DNA from 3 places in the Streptomyces sp. NPDC034099 genome. Region 1 is predicted to be linked to each of the others. Evidence: riboswitches for the same ligand, from Rfam matches in the RefSeq annotation. Region 1 holds a riboswitch; each other region holds the start of a gene.

Evidence for each region. Region 1 has a riboswitch for cobalamin ahead of ACZ56V_RS00930 (ribonucleoside-diphosphate reductase subunit alpha). Riboswitches for the same ligand answer to the same signal wherever they lie in the genome.
Region 2: it holds a riboswitch for cobalamin, as region 1 does, so the genes downstream of both, ACZ56V_RS22475 (energy-coupling factor ABC transporter permease) here and ACZ56V_RS00930 (ribonucleoside-diphosphate reductase subunit alpha) in region 1, are expected to answer to the same signal.
Region 3: it holds a riboswitch for cobalamin, as region 1 does, so the genes downstream of both, ACZ56V_RS24025 (ABC transporter substrate-binding protein) here and ACZ56V_RS00930 (ribonucleoside-diphosphate reductase subunit alpha) in region 1, are expected to answer to the same signal.

What each region holds. Positions count from the first base shown of each region.
Region 1 is NZ_JBVISR010000001.1:199,632-206,210, reverse strand. It holds gene ACZ56V_RS00930 (ribonucleoside-diphosphate reductase subunit alpha) at 1-1,905, opposite strand, end outside; cobalamin riboswitch at 2,028-2,171, opposite strand; gene ACZ56V_RS00925 (GNAT family N-acetyltransferase) at 2,273-2,779, opposite strand; gene mctP (monocarboxylate uptake permease MctP) at 2,851-4,461, opposite strand; gene ACZ56V_RS00915 (DUF3311 domain-containing protein) at 4,458-4,754, opposite strand; gene ACZ56V_RS00910 (GntR family transcriptional regulator) at 4,900-5,664, opposite strand; gene dasA (N,N'-diacetylchitobiose ABC transporter substrate-binding protein DasA) at 6,120-6,579, shown strand, end outside.
Region 2 is NZ_JBVISR010000007.1:406,646-413,224, forward strand. It holds gene ACZ56V_RS22455 (DUF7144 family membrane protein) at 1-88, opposite strand, end outside; gene ACZ56V_RS22460 (chloride channel protein) at 457-1,815, shown strand; gene ACZ56V_RS22465 (potassium channel family protein) at 1,812-2,372, shown strand; gene ACZ56V_RS22470 (MerR family transcriptional regulator) at 2,454-3,047, shown strand; cobalamin riboswitch at 3,118-3,303, shown strand; gene ACZ56V_RS22475 (energy-coupling factor ABC transporter permease) at 3,334-4,032, shown strand; gene ACZ56V_RS22480 (energy-coupling factor ABC transporter substrate-binding protein) at 4,029-4,385, shown strand; gene cbiQ (cobalt ECF transporter T component CbiQ) at 4,386-5,135, shown strand; gene ACZ56V_RS22490 (ATP-binding cassette domain-containing protein) at 5,132-5,980, shown strand; gene ACZ56V_RS22495 (MFS transporter) at 6,032-6,579, opposite strand, start outside.
Region 3 is NZ_JBVISR010000008.1:299,725-306,303, reverse strand. It holds gene ACZ56V_RS24050 (DUF1996 domain-containing protein) at 1-1,428, shown strand, start outside; gene ACZ56V_RS24045 (lytic polysaccharide monooxygenase auxiliary activity family 9 protein) at 1,656-2,342, shown strand; gene ACZ56V_RS24040 (TerD family protein) at 2,431-3,006, opposite strand; gene ACZ56V_RS24035 (BlaI/MecI/CopY family transcriptional regulator) at 3,102-3,530, shown strand; gene ACZ56V_RS24030 (M56 family metallopeptidase) at 3,537-4,469, shown strand; cobalamin riboswitch at 4,629-4,814, shown strand; gene ACZ56V_RS24025 (ABC transporter substrate-binding protein) at 4,879-5,958, shown strand; gene ACZ56V_RS24020 (FecCD family ABC transporter permease) at 5,991-6,579, shown strand, end outside.

The sequences.
Region 1 (6,579 bases):
GAAGAGGTTGGACACCTGCGGCTCGATGCACTCGTAGACACCGGCGATGGAGGCGATGGTCGCGGTCGGCGCGATGGCCAGGAGCAGGGAGTTGCGCAGACCGGTGGTCGCCATGCGCTCCCGCAGCGCGGCCCAGCGCTCCGGCCAGGCGGGCGCCACGTCGTAGTGGTCCGGGTGCAGCACCCCCTGGGCCGTACGGGTCTTCTCCCAGGCCGGGGCGGGGCCGCTCCGCTCGGCGAGGTCGGCGGAGGCCTCGTACGCGGCGAGCATGATCCGCTCGGCGATGCGGGTGGACAGGGCCTTCGCCTCGGGGGAGTCGAAGGGCAGGCGGAGCTGGAAGAAGACGTCCTGGAGGCCCATCGCGCCGAGACCGACCGGGCGCCAGCGGGCGTTGGAGCGGGCCGCCTGCTCGGTCGGGTAGAAGTTGATGTCGACGACCCGGTCCAGGAAGGTGACGGCGGTGCGGACGGTGGCGTCGAGGCGCTCCCAGTCCATCTCGCCGCTCGCGGGGTCGGCGAACGCGCCGAGGTTGACCGAGCCCAGGTTGCAGACCGCCGTCTCCCCGTCGTCGGTGACCTCCAGGATCTCCGTGCACAGGTTGGAGGAGTGGACGACGTGGCCGGGAGTCGCGGTCTGGTTCGCGGTGCGGTTGGCGGTGTCTTTGAAGGTCATCCAGCCGTTGCCGGTCTGCGCGAGGGTGCGCATCATGCGGCCGTACAGCTCACGCGCGGGCAGCGACTTGCGGGCGAGCCCCGCCTGCTCCGCCCTGCGGTAGGCCGCGTCGAACTCCTCCCCCCACAGGTCGGTCAGCTCCGGCACGTCGGCGGGGGAGAACAGCGACCAGGTCCCGTCGGCGGCCACCCGGCGCATGAACTCGTCCGGCACCCAGTGCGCGAGGTTCAGGTTGTGCGTGCGGCGGGCGTCCTCGCCGGTGTTGTCCCGCAGCTCCAGGAACTCCTCGACGTCCGCGTGCCAGGTCTCCAGGTAGACCGCCGCGGCACCCTTGCGGCGGCCGCCCTGGTTCACGGCGGCGACCGAGGCGTCCAGCGTCTTCAGGAACGGGACGATGCCGTTGGAGTGCCCGTTGGTGCCGCGGATCAGCGAACCCCGGGCGCGGACGCGGGAGTAGGCGATGCCGATGCCCCCGGCGTGCTTGGAGAGGCGGGCGACCTGGTGGAGGCGGTCGTAGAGGGAGTCCAGCTCGTCCCTGGGGGAGTCCAGGAGGTAGCAGGACGACATCTGGGCGTGCCGGGTGCCGGAGTTGAAGAGGGTGGGGGAGGAGGGCAGGTAGTCCAGGCGGCTCATCAGGCCGTACAGGGCAGCGACCTCGTCCACGGCCCGCGTGGTGTCGTCCTCGGCGAGTCCGGAGGCGACCCGCAGCAGGAAGTGCTGGGGCGTCTCGACGGCCTTGCGGGTGATCGGGTGGCGGAGCAGGTAGCGGCTGTACAGGGTGCGCAGCCCGAAGTAGCCGAAGCGGTCGTCGGCGTCCGGATCGACCAGCGCGTCGAGGCGGGCCGCGTGCAGCCGGACGAACGCGGCGGTGCGGTCGGCGATCAGGCCCTCGCGGTGGCCGGTGGCGACCGAGTCGGTGAAGGTGACGACGCCCTGGGAGGCGGCCTCGGCGCGGATGCCGATGGTCAGCAGCCGGGCGGCCAGCCGGGAGTAGACCGGGTCCTCGGAGATCAGACCGGCGGCCGCCTCCGTGGCCAGCTCGCGCAGCTCGGCCTCGTCGGCATGGGCGGACCGGCCCCGCAGCGCGGCGGCGGCCACCCGGCCGGGGTCGGCTCCGGGGAGGTCGGCGGTCAGCCCGGTCAGGGTCCGCAGCAGGGCGGCACCGGGTCCGTCGGGTTCCCCGGTCGCCGTCACCGGGTTCGCTGAAGCCGGATCGGCTGGCGCGATGGTCACGTGGAGCACTCCCTCGCTCGGCACGGGGCCTGGCGGAGGGCAGGGGGGCTCACGAGCGCGCACGGCGTCGCGTCCACCGGCCCACTCCACGAGGCCCGGACGTCATGGCACCCGGACCGGGACGGCCGGGCGCACTGTCGGCAGGTCCTCGGACTGGACAGGCGTGCGCGCACGTGCGAAGACGTACGGATGCACGCAAGTACACCGTTGCGGGACAGTTCCGGATTCGCACCGGATTCCCCTGCGGCGACAGCGAGCACGAGCATACATCTTGTGCCGGGCTCCGCCAGTACCCCCAGATGTTGTGTCCGGATGGAGTGTCAGGGGGCGTCTAGGGTCGGCGTCAGAGCGTCAGAGCGTCAGAGCGTCAGAGCGTCAGTTCGTAGGTGAGCAGCATGATGCCGTCCAGCTCCGGCAAGGGGTTCCAGTCGCGGGCGGGGGTGCGGACGAAGCCCAGCCGTTCGTAGAGGCGGTGGGCGGTGTGCATGGCGCGCTGGGTCGACAGCACGACACCCGTGCAGCCCGCCACGGACCGGGCGCGGTCGACGCAGGCCCGCACGAGGGCCTCGCCGGCCCCGCGGCCGCGTGCCTCGCGGGCGACGGCGAGCATGCGTATCTCGGCCTCGCCGGGACGCGCGATGTCCGCCATGGGGCCGCCGGACGGCACGAAGGTGACGCCGCCGAGCACCCGCCCCTCCGCCGCGGCGACCAGCACCTCGGCGGCCGCCGCCCGCTTGGCCACGTCGCGCAGCTCGTCCAGGTAGGAGTCGCTCTCCCCGAAGTCGAGGAGGCCGTCGCGCAGGTAGGCCTGCGCGGTGATTTCGCCGAGGGTGTCGTACTCCTCGGCCGTCGCCCGTCGGATCACGAAGTCCATGACGCCGAGTGTGCCCGACGGGTACGACAACGGGCCGCCGGATTTCTCCGACGGCCCGCTGAAGTCTGCCGCTAGTGCGAGCTGCCCGCCGTGGCCGGCGGCAGTTCCACCTGGAGGCCGGGGTCGCCGGCGTCCGCCGTGTAGTCGCTCGGCTTGGTCTCGTCGACGCCGTCGGGCGCCTTGACCGCCCTCAGGACGAAGGTCAGGACCACGGTGACCAGGACGTTCAGCACGAAGGCGGTGAGACCGATGTAGCCGATCTCGCCGATGCCGGGGATCTCGTCGGAGGAGCCGCCGAAGTGCTTCTGCGTCGGCGAGGCCACACCGTAGGCGGCGACCGTGCCGTAGACCATGCCGACCGCCCAGCCGCCGAGCAGCGCCCAGCGGTGGAACCAGCGGGTGAACAGGCCGCCGACCAGGGCCGGGAAGGTCTGCAGGATCCAGATGCCGCCCAGCAGCTGGAAGTTGATCGCGACGGTCTTGTCCATGCCCAGGACGAAGATCAGCGCGCCCACCTTCACCAGCAGCGACACCAGCTTGGAGACCTTCGTCTCCTGTGCCGGGGTGGCGTCGGGCTTGATGAAGTCCTTGTAGATGTTGCGGGTGAAGAGATTCGCGGCCGCGATCGACATGATCGCCGCCGGAACCAGGGCGCCGATGCCGATCGCCGCGAAGGCCACGCCCGCGAACCAGTCCGGGAACATGTTCTCGAACAGCTGCGGGATCGCCAGCTGGCCGTTCTTCACCTTGACCCCGGCCGCGATCGCCATGAAGCCGAGGAGCGCGAGCAGGCCCAGCATCAGCGAGTACAGCGGCAGGATCGTGGTGTTGCGGCGGATCACCTCACGGCTGCGCGAGGACAGCGTGGCGGTGATCGAGTGCGGGTACATGAACAGCGCGAGCGCCGAACCGAGCGCCAGGGTCGCGTACGTCCACTGGCCCCCCGCGTTCGGTACCACTCCGCCCGCCCCCGTCTCGGTGAACTTGTCGCTCGCCGACGCGAAGATGTCGTCGAACCCGCCCAGCTTGATCGGGATGTAGATGATCGCCACCGCGATGACGATGTAGATCAGCGTGTCCTTCACGAACGCGATCAGCGCGGGCGCGCGCAGTCCCGACGAGTAGGTGTACGCCGCCAGCACGCCGAAGGCGATCAGCAGCGGCAGGTCCTTGACGAACCAGTTGGTGTCCTCGCCGCCGCCGACGCCCATCACGTCGAGGACGGCCTGGATGCCGACCAGCTGGAGCGCGATGTACGGCATGGTCGCCAGGATGCCGGTGACGGCCACCGCCAGCGACAGGCCCTTGGAGCCGAACCGGCCGCGCACGAAGTCCGAGGTCGTCACGTAGCCGTGCTTGTGCGAGACCGACCACAGGCGGGGCAGGAAGGTGAAGATCAGCGGGTAGACCAGGATCGTGTACGGCACCGCGAAGAAGCCGGACGCGCCCGCCGCGTAGATCGCCGCCGGGACGGCCACGAAGGTGTACGCCGTGTACAGGTCGCCGCCCAGCAGGAACCAGGTGACCCAGGTGCCGAACGAGCGGCCGCCGAGGCCCCACTCGTCGAGGCTGTGCTCGTTCTCGGCCCGGCGCCAGCGGGCGGCCAGGAAGCCCATGGCGGTGACGAGGACGAAGAAGAAGATGAAGACGGCGAGTGCGACGCCGTTCACGCCGTCGTTCATCGCGACTCACCACCCTTCGGGGTGGAGGGGGCGGAGGCGGCGGGGGAGTGGGTGGCGCGTCCGCGCTGGTCGCGCTGCCACAGCTTGTACGCGGTCACCGTCAGCAGGGTGGAGATCAGCACCCAGGCCATCTGGTACCAGTAGAAGAACGGGATGCCGATGAAGGTCGGATCCGTCTTCGCGTACGAACCGACCCACAGCATGGCGACGAACGGTGCGACGAGACAGAGCCCGATGACCACGCGCACCGGCGTCACCACCGGCTCTCTGCTCGCCTCTGTGTCTTCTGGCATGCGCGGCTCCGTCCCCTCGCTGATCACCTCGTGCAGTGCGCACGAAATGTAGGTGACGGTGTCAAGACAGCGGAAGACCTCGTCCGTATATCGGTCCTCAACCGCAACTTCGCGCCCGCGCGCGAGGGGGTATGCCGGGTATGTCCTAGTCCTGGGGCCGCTTGAGGCGGGCCACGAACTTGTAGCGGTCGCCCCGGTACACCGAACGCACCCACTCCACCGGCTGACCGGTGCGGTCCTGCGAGTGCCGGGAGAGCATCAGCATGGGCAGGCCCACGTCGGTGCCGAGCAGGCTGGCCTCGCGCGGGGTGGCCAGGGAGGTCTCGATGGTCTCCTCGGCCTCGGCGAGATGGACGTCGTACACCTCGGCGAGCGCGGTGTAGAGGGACGTGTACTTCACCAGGGAGCGGCGCAGGGCGGGGAAGCGCTTGGCGCTGAGGTGGGTGGTCTCGATCGCCATCGGCTCGCCGTTGGCCATGCGCAGCCGCTCGATGCGCAGCACCCGGCCGCCGGCCGTGATGTCCAGCAGTCCGGCGAGCCGGTCGTCGGCGGTGATGTAGCCGATGTCCAGCAGCTGCGAGGTGGGTTCGAGCCCCTGGGCCCGCATGTCCTCGGTGTACGAGGTGAGTTGCAGCGCCTGCGACACCTTGGGCTTGGCCACGAAGGTGCCCTTGCCCTGGATGCGCTCCAGGCGGCCCTCGACGACCAGCTCCTGCAGGGCCTGGCGCACCGTGGTGCGCGAGGTGTCGAACTCGGCGGCGAGGGTGCGCTCCGGCGGGACCGGTGTGCCCGGTGTCTGGGTCCGGGTCATGTCGAGCAGATGCTTCTTCAGACGGTAGTACTTGGGCACGCGCGCGGTACGGACGGTCGCCCCACCCTCGTTCTCCGCACTGCTGACGTCGGTGCTCATGCTCTGCCTTCCCGGCTCCGGGTGCCGAAGCGACCGCTATCCCTGTCGGCCACGGCTCACATCGTGGCACGGCTTCGTGCCGGGATGGCCCCCGCACGCTCCGTGATCCCTTCTGTATACCCGCGGGAACACCCTTGGTCTAGTCCACAGGCGAGTCGGACGTCGCTGGTACGCGCGTTCGGAGTCGTCTCCGCACCTCATTCGGTGGGGGGTGGTACACCCGGTCCCGGTCCGCCCGATCTGTCGCTTGCGCAATGAAAGGTCCCTGCATATCTCGGTCCCATCACGGACGACGGGACGGAGTTTGAACACCCTTGACAGTCCTATTGGTCTGGGCCAAGCTCCCCGTACTGGTCTACACCATTGGTCCAGGTCCCGGCCCCATGGGCGGTCCGCGTCGACGAGCAACCGCGGGGAGGCAGGGGGGTTGTGTGGCATCCCTGAGGAGGGTTGGCGTGAAGCGCAAGCTTATAGCCGCGATCGGTATCGCGGGCATGATGGTCTCCATCGCCGCATGCGGGGGCGACAGCGACGACGACGGCAAGAAGGCCGGGGCCGACGGTTACGCCGGCGAGACGCTCACCGTCTGGGTGATGGACGGCTCCTCCCCGGACGACTGGCAGGCGGACCTCGCCAAGGAGTTCGAGGCGAAGACCAAGGCCAAGGTCAAGTTCGAGATCCAGAAGTGGAACGGCATCCAGCAGAAGCTGACCACCGCCCTCTCCGAGGAGAACCCCCCCGACGTCTTCGAGATCGGCAACACCCAGACCCCGGCCTACGCCAAGACCGGCGGCCTCGCCGACCTGAGCGACCTCAAGGGCGAGATCGGCACCGACTGGTCCGAGTCCCTCAACAAGTCCGCCGTCTTCGACGGCAAGCAGTACGCGGCCCCGTGGTTCGTGGTCAACCGCGTCG
Region 2 (6,579 bases), on a different contig from region 1:
CGCTGGTGCGGTCGCCCGAGCGCTGGGCCCAGGAGGCGTCGCCGCCGCGGGGCGGCCGGCCGGGAGTGGGTTCGGCGTGCTGGCTCATGAGCGGAGTCCTTTCTGTGTCCCCCGTACGGGGCAGCTGCCCGGCGGCGCCGACGGCACCGACAGGTCGTTTAGAGCCTGCGGGCGGCCGTGCTCCCCGGCCACGCGGGCCCGCCGTACGGGTGAATCGCGCGGGGCGTGCGCATGCGGGCGGCGGCGGCCTCGCGTTAACTGAGCGGCACCCGCGTCCCCGGTGACCGACGGCGCCCGCGGGGCGGAAGAAGGAGGGCGTGTGACGAGTCGGCCGCTGCCCCGGCGGGGACCGCTGCCCCGGCGGAGCCCGAGGTTCAGGCTCGGCACGCTGTCCCGGAAGGACCCGATGTCCTGGCGGGGCCCACTGCCCCTGGGCGGGCCGCGCGGGCGGGTTCCGTGACCGCGCCGGCGAACGCCGCCCCGGGCCGGGCCGAGCAGTCCCTGCGGCAGACCCTGCTCAGCCCGGGTTACCGGCGGCTGTTGCTGCTGTGCGTCCTGCTCGGCGTGCCCATCGCGCTGGCCTGCTTCTTCTTCGTCGGACTCCAGCACGAGTTGCAGCACTGGGTGTGGACCTCGCTGCCCGAAGCGGCCGGCTACGACACCCCGCCCTGGTGGTGGCCGCTGCCCGCGCTGCTCCTCGCCGGGCTGATCCTGGCGCCGATCGTGACCCGGCTCCCGGGCGGCGGCGGCCACCTCCCGGTGAACGGCCTGGGCGGGGCGCCCGTCGGCCCGCGCGCGCTGCCCGGCGCGGTGCTGGCCGCGCTGGCCACGCTGCCGCTCGGCGTGGTGCTGGGTCCCGAGGCCCCGCTCATGGCCGTCGGCAGCGGGCTCGCCCTGCTGGCGGTGCGGCGGACGCGCGCGGGCGGTGACCAGCGGGCGAGCGCGATCCTCGCCACGGCCGGCTCCACCGCCGCGATCTCCACCATCCTCGGCGGTCCGGTCGCGGCGGCGGTCCTGCTCATCGAGGGGGCGGGACTGGCCGGCACCCGGCTGGTCGCGCTCCTGCTGCCCTGTCTGCTGGCCAGCGCGACGGGTGCGCTGGTCTTCACCGGCTTCGGCCAGTGGACGGGGCTCGAGATCGGCGCGCTGGCCCTGCCCGACCTGCCGCCCCAGGCCGGTCCGGACGCGGGCGACTTCCTGTGGGGCCTGCCCACCGCCGCCCTGATCGCCGTACTGGTCACGCTGGCCCGCGCGCTGGGCCGCCGCACCGTCACCTGGACGCGGCACCGCACGGCCGCGCGCACCGTCGTCTGCGCCACCGCGGTCGGCGTCTGTGTCGCCGCCTACGCGCTCATCACGGGCCGCTCTCCGGCCGAGGCGGCGCTGTCCGGCCAGGCCACCCTCGCCCAGCTCGCCGCGCACCCGCACGCCTGGTCCGTGGGGGCGCTGGTCGCGCTGGTCGCGTGCAAGGGGCTGGCCTGGGGCATCGCGCTGGGCGCGCTGCGCGGCGGTCCGATCTTCCCGTCGGTTCTGCTGGGCGCGGCGACCGCGTTGGCCTGCTCCGGGCTGCCCGGCTTCGGCGCGACCCCGGCCCTCGCCCTCGGCATCGCCGCCGCGGCGGCCGCGGTGACGGGGCTGCCGCTGGCCAGCTCGGTCCTGGCGGTGCTGCTGATGGGCCGGGACGCCCACGACCGGACGCCGCTGATCGTCATGGCGTCGGTCGTCGCGTTCGTCGTCGCCCAGCTGGTGCGGCGGACGGAGCCGGAGGCGGGCCGGGCGTCGGGCGGGGCGCCGACGACGGGGGCGGCACGGTGAAGGACCGCCGGACCGCGCCCCCGCACCCCCGCACCCGTACCGGCTGGGACGCGCTCCGGCCCTGGCTCGTACGGGTCGGGATCGCGGCCGCCGTGGTCGGGGCGTACTTCCTGCTCCCCCTCGACCACCTGGGGCCGCAGCGGCCGGTGCTGAGCTGGGTGCTGTTCGCCCTGCTGCTGACCGTCGTGGCCGTGCTGCTGCTGCGGCAGATCCGGCACGTCCTCCTCGACCGTCCGGACAGCAGGCCCGGGGTGGTCATCTCGCTGCTCATCGTCCTGTCCGTGCACGTCTTCTCGGCCGCGTACTACACCCTGGCCAAGGCGCCGGGCGAGTTCAGCGGACTGCACACCCGGATCGACGCGCTGTACTTCACCGTGGTGACGCTCGCCACGGTCGGGTACGGGGACATCACCCCGCGGGGCCAGGCCGCGCGGGTGGTGACCATCCTGCAGATCACGTACAGCTTCGTCTTCCTCACCGCCGCCGCCACCGCGCTGACCACCCGCATGCGGGACATGGTGGTCCGACGGACCGAACGGGGCGGCCGGTCCCGCTGACGGCGGCGCGGCCCGGCCGAGGGCTTGAAGCTGCCGCGGCGTCACCTTCTAGCCTCGGTCGCACACTCGTGGAGGAGCCCCATGACACACGCGACCGACGGCACCCGGCGCATCGGCGAACTCGCGCGGGAGACCGGGCTGAGCATCCGCGCCCTGCGCTACTACGACCGGCTCGGCCTGCTCACCCCGTCCGCCCGCAGCGAGGGCGGCCACCGCTGCTACGACGCCGACGACGTCCGGCGCCTGCACCGCGTGCTCGCGCTGCGCAGCTTCGGGCTCCCGCTGGCCGAGATCCGCGCGGTGCTGGACGCCGAGCCGGACCACGACCCGGCGGAGCTGATCCGGCGGCAGCTCGACGTCGTCGAGGAACGGCTGCGGCAGACTGCGGAGCTGCGGATCCGGCTGCTCGGTGTGCTGGGCGCGCTGGACACCGCGGTGGCCGGCTCGGCCGAGGCCTATCTGGAGGTGATCGAGGAGATGACGGCCGTGGAACGTCCCCTGACGCCGGAAGAGGTGGCCCGTCTGGGCGACGCGCGGCGCCGCTGGGCCGAGTCGCTCGGCGAGGAGGAGCTGCGTGCCCTGCACCACAGGCGCGCGGAGATCTTCGCCACGATGGACGAGGACGAGCGGCGGCAGCTGACGGACCGGCGGCGCCGGGCGTTTGCGCAGCCCTGAGGCCTGTCCGGCGGCCCGGCGGGGCGCCCGCCGGGCCCGAGGCCCGCTTGTGCCCGCCCCCGGGGGAGCACTACTGTCGCCACGCCTTGGTGAACGGGAAATCCGGTGTGATGCCGGTGCGGCCCTCGCCACTGTGAATCGGGAAGTCCGGCTCCGGCCCTCACGGGCAGCCACTGGATCGCTTGCGATCCGGGAAGGCGGAGCACGGGCGGTGGTACCCGTAAGCCAGGAGACCGGCCAAGGCGCGTCGTCCATCCACGAGGTGCTGGAGAGGGTCTGCTGAGCCATGCACATAGCCGAGGGCTTTCTGCCACCGGCGCACGCGATCGCCTGGGGTGTCGCGTCCGCGCCGTTCGTCGTCCACGGAGTCCGGTCACTCACCCGTGAGGTCAGGGAGCACCCGGAGAGCACGCTGCTCCTCGGCGCCTCCGGAGCCTTCACGTTCGTCCTGTCGGCCCTGAAACTGCCGTCCGTCACCGGGAGCTGCTCGCACCCGACCGGCACCGGCCTGGGCGCGATCCTGTTCCGGCCGCCGATCATGGCGGTGCTGGGCACCATCACCCTGCTCTTCCAGGCGCTGCTGCTCGCCCACGGCGGGCTGACCACGCTCGGCGCCAACGTCTTCTCGATGGCGATCGTCGGCCCCTGGGCCGGGTACGGCGTCTACCGGCTGCTGCGCCGCTTCGACGTGCCGCTGATGGTCACCGTGTTCTTCGGCGCGTTCGTCGCCGACCTGTCCACGTACTGCGTCACCAGCGTGCAGCTGGCGCTGGCCTTTCCCGACCCGAGCAGCGGATTCCTGGGCGCGCTCGGCAAGTTCGGGTCCATCTTCGCCGTGACGCAGATCCCGCTCGCGGTGAGCGAGGGCCTGCTCACGGTGATCGTGATGCGGCTCCTCGTGCAGTCCAGCAAGGGCGAACTGACCCGGCTGGGCGTGCTGCTGACCCGGTCCGGGGAGCGGAAGCAGGAGGCGGTCGCCCGATGAGCCGCAACGCGAAGATCAACACCCTGCTGCTGCTCGCCGTGGCCGCGCTGGCGGTGCTGCCGCTGGTGCTGGGGCTCGGCGACCACAAGAAGGAGCCGTTCGCCGGGGCCGACGCGGAGGCGGAGACGGCGATCACCGAGATCGAACCGGACTATGAGCCGTGGTTCTCCCCGCTGTACGAACCGCCCTCCGGGGAGATCGAGTCGGCGCTGTTCGCCCTGCAGGCCGCGCTCGGCGCGGGCGTGCTGGCGTACTACTTCGGGCTGCGCCGGGGCCGGCGGCAGGGCGAGGAGCGGGCGTTGGCGGCTTCCGGGGCCACGGCGGTGTCGCGAGACACCCCCGAAGGGGACTGAGTGCTGCCGATCGACGCGGCGGCGCACGCCAGTCGCTGGCGGCGCCGCCATCCCGTGGACAAGGCGGTGCTCGGTCTCGGCCTGACCGTGCTCGCGATCTCGCTGCCGCCCTGGCCGGGTGCGGCGCTGGTGCTGGTGGCGGCGCTCACGGTGCTGCTCGGCCCGGCGGGCGTGCCCGGGCGCCGGCTGTGGCGGGCGTACCGGGTGCCGCTGGGCTTCTGCGTGACGGGGGCGCTGCCGCTGCTCGTGCAGGTCGGCGGCCCGGACGGGTTCCTGTCGGCGGCCGACGGCGGTGCGGCGCGCGCCGGTGGGCTGCTGCTGCGCACCTCGGCGGCCTCGCTGGGGGTGTTGCTGTTCGCGTTCACCACGCCGATGTCCGACCTGTTGCCGCGCCTGGTGCGGGCCGGGGTGCCCGCGCCGGTCGTGGACGTGGCGCTGGTGACGTACCGGATGAGTTTCCTGCTGCTGGACTCCGTGCGCCGCATCCGGGAAGCGCAGGCCGCGCGGCTCGGCCACACCACCCGGGCGGCGGCCTGGCGTTCGCTCGGCGGGCTGGGCGCCACCGCGTTCGTACGGGCCTTCGACCGGGCGGCGCGGCTCCAGTCGGGGCTCGCCGGGCGCGGTTACGACGGCACCCTGCGCGTGCTGGTGCCCGAGGCCCGCGTCTCGGTGCCGTTCACGGCGGCGAGCGTCGCGCTGCTGGCGACGCTGGCCGGCCTCACCCTCGTACTGGAAGGACCCCTGTCGTGAACGGACCGGCGCAGTCACCGGAACCGGCCCTGGTCGCCCTGCGGGGCGCGTCGTTCGGGTACGAGGAGGGCCCGGACGTGCTGACGGACCTGGACTTCGCGGTGCCCGAGGGGCGGGCGCTGGCGCTGCTCGGCCGCAACGGCAGTGGCAAGACGACGCTGATGCGGCTGCTCAGCGGTGGACTGCGGCCGCGCACGGGGTCGTTGACGCTCGGCGGGGAGCCGGTGTCCTACGACCGCAAGGGGCTGACCCGGCTGCGGACCACGGTGCAGTTGGTGGTGCAGGACCCGGACGACCAGCTCTTCGCGGCCTCGGTCGGCCAGGACGTGTCCTTCGGGCCGCTGAATCTGGGGCTGCCCGACGCGGAGGTCAGGTCCCGGGTCGGGGAGGCGCTCGCCGCGCTGGACATCGCGGCGCTGGCCGACCGGCCCACGCATCTGCTGTCGTACGGGCAGCGCAAACGCACCGCGATCGCCGGGGCGGTCGCGATGCGGCCCCGGGTGCTGATCCTCGACGAGCCGACGGCGGGTCTCGACCCGGACGGGCAGGAGCGGCTGCTCGCCACCCTGGACGGGCTGCGCGCGGGCGGCACCACCGTGGTGATGGCCACCCACGACGTCGACCTCGCCCTGCGCTGGTCCGACGACGCCGCCCTGCTCACCCCGGACGGTGTGCGCACCGGCCCGACCGCCCCGACGCTGGCCCGCACCGACCTGCTGCGGCAGGCCGGGCTGCGGCTCCCGTGGGGCGTCGCGGCGGCCGGACTCCTGCGGGCGCGGGGGCTGTTGCCCGACTCCGCCACCGGCCCGCGTACGGCGGAGGAGCTGGCGGCACTGGCCGGCTGACGGGGCGTGGGCGGGCGTTCAGCCCTGGAACGGCTCAGCACCGGGAACGGCTCAGCCCTGGGAGCGGCTCAGTTCGGTGTCCCGGTCCTGCGCCGCGCTCTCCCCGGTGTTCTCGGCCGTCTGCCGGGCGCGGCGGCCGGGCAGGACGGCGAGGACGATCAGGGTGCCGGCCGCCATGATGATGCCGCCGACGAGGCTGGTCGTCGAGACGCCGTGGGCGAAGGCCTTGTTCACGGCGTCGGCGAGGGCCTGCGCCTGCTCGGGTCCGGCGGACGGGTTGGTGGCGAGGCGCTCGGCGACGGCCAGTCCGCCGCCCACCGAGTCCTGGGCGGTGTCCAGCGCGGCGGCCGGGAGCCGGTCGCCCACCAGGCCGGCCAGTTCGTCCCGGTAGGCGGTGCCGAGCAGGGAGCCCAGGACGGCTATGCCGAGGGAGCCGCCGAGTTCCAGCGCGGTGTCGTTGGCGCCGCCGCCGACGCCCAGTTCGCTCTCCGGGAAGGAGCCCATGATGGTGTCGGTGGCCGGGGACACGCTGAGGCCGATGGCGAGGCCGAGCAGCAGCATGGGAGCGAGGAAGTCGGCGTAGGTGGAGCCCTGGTCGA
Region 3 (6,579 bases), on a different contig from region 1:
TCCCTCCAGCCCAACGTCGTGCGCGCGTCCCGGCAGAAGCAGGCCTCGACCGGCTCCTTCGCCACCAGTTGCGGCGTCAACGCCGAGGGCCTGTTCAACTCGGACAACCTGATCGCCGCCCCCGGCGTCAGCAACGGCGCCCACCACTTCCACGACTACGTCGGCAACCAGGCCAACGACGCCCTCGCCAGCGACGACGACCTGGCCGTCGGCGCCACCAGCTGCGCCGACCAGGGCGACAAGTCCTCGTACTACTGGCCCGTGCTGCGGCTCCAGAACGGCACCGCCGAACAGGACGCCCAGTCACCCGGCGGCGGCATCGAGGGCAACGCGGGCGAGATCGTCACGCCGGCCGAGGTCACCCTGACGTTCGAGGGCAACGAGCGGGGCAAGGTCACGGAGATGCCGCGGCTGCTGCGCATCATCACCGGCGACGCCAAGGCGTTCGTCAACGGCAACACCAACGCCAACGCCTCCTGGAGCTGCACCGGTTTCGAGGACCGGCAGCTGAAGGACAAGTACCCGCTCTGCCCCTCGGGCAGCGACGTGGTGCGCACCTTCACCTTCCAGAGCTGCTGGGACGGCCGCAACATCGACAGCGCCAACCACCGTACCCACATGGCCTTCGCCGCCGCCGACGGCAGCTGCCCGGAGGGATTCCGGGCCGTTCCGCGACTGGTGCAGCGGGTCGTCTACGACGTGGCCGCGCCCAGCCTGGAGGACGGGGGCAGGACCGTCCCGCTGTTCGCCGTGGACTCCTTCCCCGAGCAGCTGCACAAGCCGGTCACCGACCACAGCGACTTCATCAACGTCTTCGACGAGGATCTGATGCGCGAGATGGTCGAGTGCATCAACCTGGGCCGCGAGTGCGGCCCGGACACGCCTCCGGAGTCCGAGCCGGGTGAGGGCGAGGAGCAGCCCGGCGGCGGTGACGGCGGCGGCCAGACCGCCCAGCCCCCGGCCGAGCAGACCGCCACGGCCTCGGCACCCGCGGACCCCGGCCAGGGCGGCCAGGATCAGCAGAACGGACAGGGAGGCGGGAAGGACGACGGGAAGGCCCCCGGCCGGAACGAGGAGCAGAACGAGGGACGGAACGAGGGGACCGGCGGGGACATGCCCGCACACCCGGCCGAGGACCAGGCCGTCGGCGCCTCCGCCGGCGCCGAGCCCAGGGCCGCGACGACGCCTGCCGCCGACACCCCGGACGACGTGAGCAGCGCCGGGGCCGCGACCGAGGCGTCGGAGAACAGCGGCAACACCGGCAAGGGTGGCAACGCCGGCGGCGCCGGGTCGGCGCCCCGACCGCAGGCGCAGGGTGGACTCGCCGAAACCGGTTCCGGGCTCGGCCTGTGGCCCGCGGCGGTCGGCGGCGTGCTGTTCGCCGGTGGATGTGTGCTGCTGATCCGTTCCAGGCGGCGTGCGCTGTGACGAACACGCCACCGGCATGACGACGGGTGGGCGGGGAACGTCCCCCGCCCCCCGTCGCGTCGAAGGCATCGACCACGCCACCTCGGGGCGGGAAGTGGCTCGTTTCGGATGTTGCCAAATCCTTTACCCAGGCGCAGCCTGGATTTCGAGCCGCCCTTGGGAGCGCTCCCACTCGCGCTCGCGACGCCGCGTGCTCCCGCTGTCCCCCCACGCGAGAGAAGGACGTCATGACTTGTCATGATCACAACACAGCGACACCGATCAGAGGCACCCGGCGGGCCGCGACCCTCGCCCTCAGCACCCTGACCGCGGTCCTGCTCACCCTGATCCCCTGGAGCGGCACCGCCGTCGCCCACGGCTCGGTCGTCGACCCCGCCTCCCGCAACTACGGCTGCTGGGAACGCTGGGGCGACGACTTCCAGAACCCGGCCATGGCCGACGAGGACCCCATGTGCTGGCAGGCGTGGCAGGACAACCCCAACGCCATGTGGAACTGGAACGGCCTGTACCGCAACGGCTCGGCCGGCGACTTCGAGGCGGTCGTCCCCGACGGCCAGCTCTGCAGCGGCGGCCGCACCGAGGGTGGACGCTACAACTCCCTCGACGCCGTGGGCCCGTGGCAGACCACGGACGTCGCCGACGACTTCACCGTCAAGCTCCACGACCAGGCCAGCCACGGCGCCGACTACTTCCTGGTCTATGTCACCAAGCAGGGCTTCGACCCCGCCACGCAGGCCCTGACCTGGGGAGACCTCCAGCAGGTCGCGCGCACGGGCAGCTATGGGCCTAGCCAGAACTACGAGATCCCGGTGAGTACCTCGGGGCTGAGCGGCCGCCACGTCGTCTACACGATCTGGCAGGCCTCGCACATGGACCAGACGTACTTCCTGTGCAGCGACGTCGACTTCGGCTGACCCGTGCCACTCCCACCCCCCACCCCTCCCCGCCGGGCGCACCGCGCCCGGCGGGGAGGCCGGTCGTGCCGTCGGCCGGGGTGTCCGATCAGACGTTGACGCCGAAGTCCGCGGCGATGCCCGCGAGGCCCGAGGCGTAGCCCTGTCCGACCGCCCGGAACTTCCACTCGGCGCCGTGCCGGTACAGCTCGCCGAAGACCATCGCGGTCTCGGTCGAGGCGTCCTCGGACAGGTCGTAGCGGGCGAGTTCCTGGTTGTTCGCCTGGTTGACGACCCGGATGAAGGCGTTGCGGACCTGGCCGAAGCTCTGGCCGCGGTTCTCCGCGTCGTGGATGGACACCGGGAAGACGATCCGGTCCACCTCGGCCGGGACCGAGGCGAGGTTCACCTTGACCGCCTCGTCGTCGCCCTCGCCCTCGCCGGTGAGGTTGTCACCGGTGTGCTCGACCGAGCCGTCCGGGCTGGTGAGGTTGTTGTAGAAGACGAAGTGCCCGTCCGAGAGCACCTTGCCCGACGCGTCGAGGAGCAGCGCGGAGGCGTCGAGGTCGTAGTCGGTGCCGGTCGTGGTGCGCACGTCCCAGCCCAGACCGACCAGCACGGCGGTCAGGCCGGGCGCCTCCTTGCTGAGCGAGACGTTGCCGCCCTTGGCCAGGGAAACTCCCACTGCGTTCTCCTTCGTCGTGTTCGCTGCGTTCCGCGTTCCGTGTTCATTGTGCCTGCCGACAATCTACAACACTGTAGAAGTAAGCCTTCTATACGATGTCGCTCCGGAAGACGATCGGCGGCGGAAGGAGGCGGGCGGTGACGGATGACCGGCGTCCGCGGCGGCGGGGCCAGGGTGAGCTGGAAGCGCTGGTGCTGTCCGCGCTGCGCGAGGCGGACGGGCCCGCGACGGCCGGCTGGGTGCAGGAACGGCTCGGCGGCGACCTCGCCTACACCACGGTGATCACGATCCTGACCCGGCTGCTCGAGAAGGGCGCCGTCAGCCGCGAGCGCGCGGGCCGGTCCTTCGCCTGGACGCCCGCCTCGGACCAGGCGGGCCTGGCCGCGCGGAAGATGCGCAAGGTGCTGGACGCCGAGAGCGACCGGGAAGCGGTACTGGCCAGCTTCGTCACCGGCCTCGACCCCGACGACGAGCGACTGCTGCGCGAACTGCTCGGGCACGCGCGCGCCGCGGAGGACGGCTGACACCGCATGGGGGTCTTCGTCTTCCTGCCCCTGGTCCTGCCGCTGACGGCGTGGCCGATCGCCAGGCTCGCCGAGCAGCACCTGCACCCGCGGACCGCGACCAGGCTGCTCACCGCCGTCGCCGCCGTGATGGCCCTGTGCAGCACCGTGTGCCTGGCCCTGGTGATGGTGGTCGGCACCGCCCAGCTGCCCGGCAACCCGCTCCCCGACGGCTGGTCCGACCCCGAGGTACGGGCGGCGGTGCCCTACGACGAGATCGTCGGCAAGGCGGCCATTCCCGCGCTCTGCGCGGTGGTCGCGGCCTCGGCGCGGGCCCTGTGGCGGCACGGCCGGGTGCGCCGCCGCGCCCACCGCGCACTGGCCGGGCTGCCGGGCACCGGGGTGGCCGTACTGCCGGACGACGTGCCCTACGCGTACGCGCTGCCGGGGGGACGCCGGGACCGGGTGGTGGTGAGTACGGCCCTGCTCGACTGCCTCGAACCGGGCGAGCGGCGCGCCCTGTTCGCCCATGAGCGTGCCCACCTCGCCGCCCGGCACCACCGCTTCCTGCTCACAGTCCGGCTCGCCGCGCTGGCCAACCCGTTCCTGCGCCCCCTGCGGACGGCCGTGGCCTACACGGCGGAGCGGTGGGCGGACGAGGCGGCCGCACGGGCGGTCGGTGACCGCCGCGCGGTGGCGACCGCGATCGGCAAGGCGGCCCTCGTCTCCCGCGGCACCCCCGTCGCCACCCTCGCCGGCCTCGCGGCGCCCGGCCCGGTGCCCCGCCGGGTGGCGGCCCTGCTGGGGCCCGCTCCCGCCGTCCGCACCTGGCCCCCGGTGTTCACGTCGGTCGGCCTGGCGGCGTGGGCGGCGGCCGCCGGGACCGCCGTCTCGGCGATGTCGTCCGCGAACGCCGCCGTCACGATGTTCCTCATCCTGCGGGCCGCGACGCCGTTCTGACCGGTTCTCACTCCTTGACGCACGCATGCGCCAACGCCGACGGCTACATCATCGACGTCGACACCGTCCTCATACCGAAGAGCTGACGCGCGGACGGGCGTGGTGGCCCGGGGGAGCGGGTGAGGCAGTGGCCCGTCCCCCGGCGGGGCGATGACCCTGTGGTAGCTTGCGCAAGCCAGTCGAACCCACCTGGTGGGTCAGGGAATCCGGTGCGAATCCGGAACTGACGCGCAGCGGTGAGGGTGACGGGCGGGACACGGGCCACTGGGCGGCGTACGCCGTCCGGGAAGGCGTCCCGTCCGGTCGATCCCGAGTCCGAAGACCTGCTGGCACCCGTGCCGCGTGCGGCGCGGGCCGCATCGTACGGACGGGCTTCGCGCATGAGCCCTCGACGCCAGAGGATCCTTCCTTGCCCGCAGCACGCCCCGTCGGCCCCCGACGACGACTCCTTCTTTCCCGCCGTGCCCTGCGCGGTCCCGCCCTGCTCCTGTCCGGCGCCGTGCTGGCCTCCGGCTGCGGGTCCGGCGCGGGCACCGACGACCCGGCCGCCCGGGCCGACGCGGCCGGTTACCCACGCACCGTCCGTGACTGCGGGCACGACGTCCGGGTCGACGCGCCGCCGCGCCGGGCCGTCTCCCTCAACCAGGGCACCACCGAGATCCTGCTCTCACTCGGCCTCGCCGACCGCCTGGCGGGCACCGCCACCTGGACCGACCCGGTCATGAAGGGACTGGAGAAGGCGAACGCCGGCGTCCCCCGGCTCGCCGACGACATGCCGTCCTTCGAAACGGTCCTGGACGCCGAACCCGACTTCGTCGCCGCCTCCTTCGCCTCCACCCTCGGCACCGGCGGTGTGGCCACCCGCGAACGGTTCACGGAACTCGGCGTGCCCGCCTACCTGTCGCCGTCCGACTGCGCCGGCAAGGACAACAGCGGCGACGGCGACGGCGTCCGGAACGAGCCCCTCACCATGGACACCGTCTACGGCGAAGTCCGCGACCTGGCCCGCATCTTCGACGTCGAGCAGCGCGGCGAGAAACTCGTCGCCGAACTCGAGTCCAGGGTCGACAGGGCGACCTCCGGCATCGACGCCTCCGGCGTCACCCTCATGTACTGGTTCGCCAACTCCACCTCCCCCTACCTGGCGGGCTGCTGCGGCGCGCCCGGAGTCATCACCCGCGCGGTCGGCGCCGACAACGCCATGGACGACACCCACGAGGAGTGGCCGCAGGCCGGCTGGGAGACCGTCGCCGACCGGGACCCCGACGTCCTGGTCCTCGGCGACCTCACCCGCAAGTCGCAGACGGCGGAGACGGCCGCGAAGAAGATCGAGTTCCTGGAGTCCAACCCCGTGACCAGGAACATGACCGCCGTCCGCGAGAAGCGCTACGTGCTGCTCAGCGGGCAGGCCATGAACCCCACCATCCGTACCGTCGAGGGCGTGGAACAGGTGGCGGCGGCCCTGCGCGGGTTCGGGCTCGCCAAGTGACGTCCGCGAGCCGGACGGCTCCCGTCCCCGGCATACGCGCGCCGCGCAGCACCCTCGTGTGGGCGGTGGCCGGGACCGTCGCCCTGTGCGTCTCCGTGGCCGTCGCCGTCACCATCGGACCGGCGGACATCGGTGTCGCCGACGTGTGGTCCGTGATCGCCGCCCGCCTCGGCGCCGGCACCGACGCCGGGGCCGTGTCCCCGATCCGCGCCGGCATCGTCTGGGACCTGCGGCTGCCCCGCACCCTCCTGGCCGCGGTGTGCGGAGCGGGACTCGCCGTGTGCGGGGCCGTGCTCCAGTCCCTGCTGCGCAACCCGCTCGCCGACCCCTTCGTCCTGGGCGTCTCCTCCGGCGCCTCGACCGGCGCCGTCCTGGTCGTCGTGCTCGGAGTGGGCGGCGGCGCGCTGTCCGTCCCCGGCGGGGCGTTCATCGGCGCGGTCTGCTCCTTCGCGCTGGTGATGCTGCTCAGCCACAGTCTCGGCGGCACCACGGACCGGGTGGTGCTCGCGGGCGTGGCGGCGATGCAGCTGTTCTCGGCGCTCACTTCCTTCGTCGTCATGACCGCCGCCGACGCCGAGACCACCCGCGGCGTGCTGTTCTGGCTGCTCGGCTCGCTCGGCG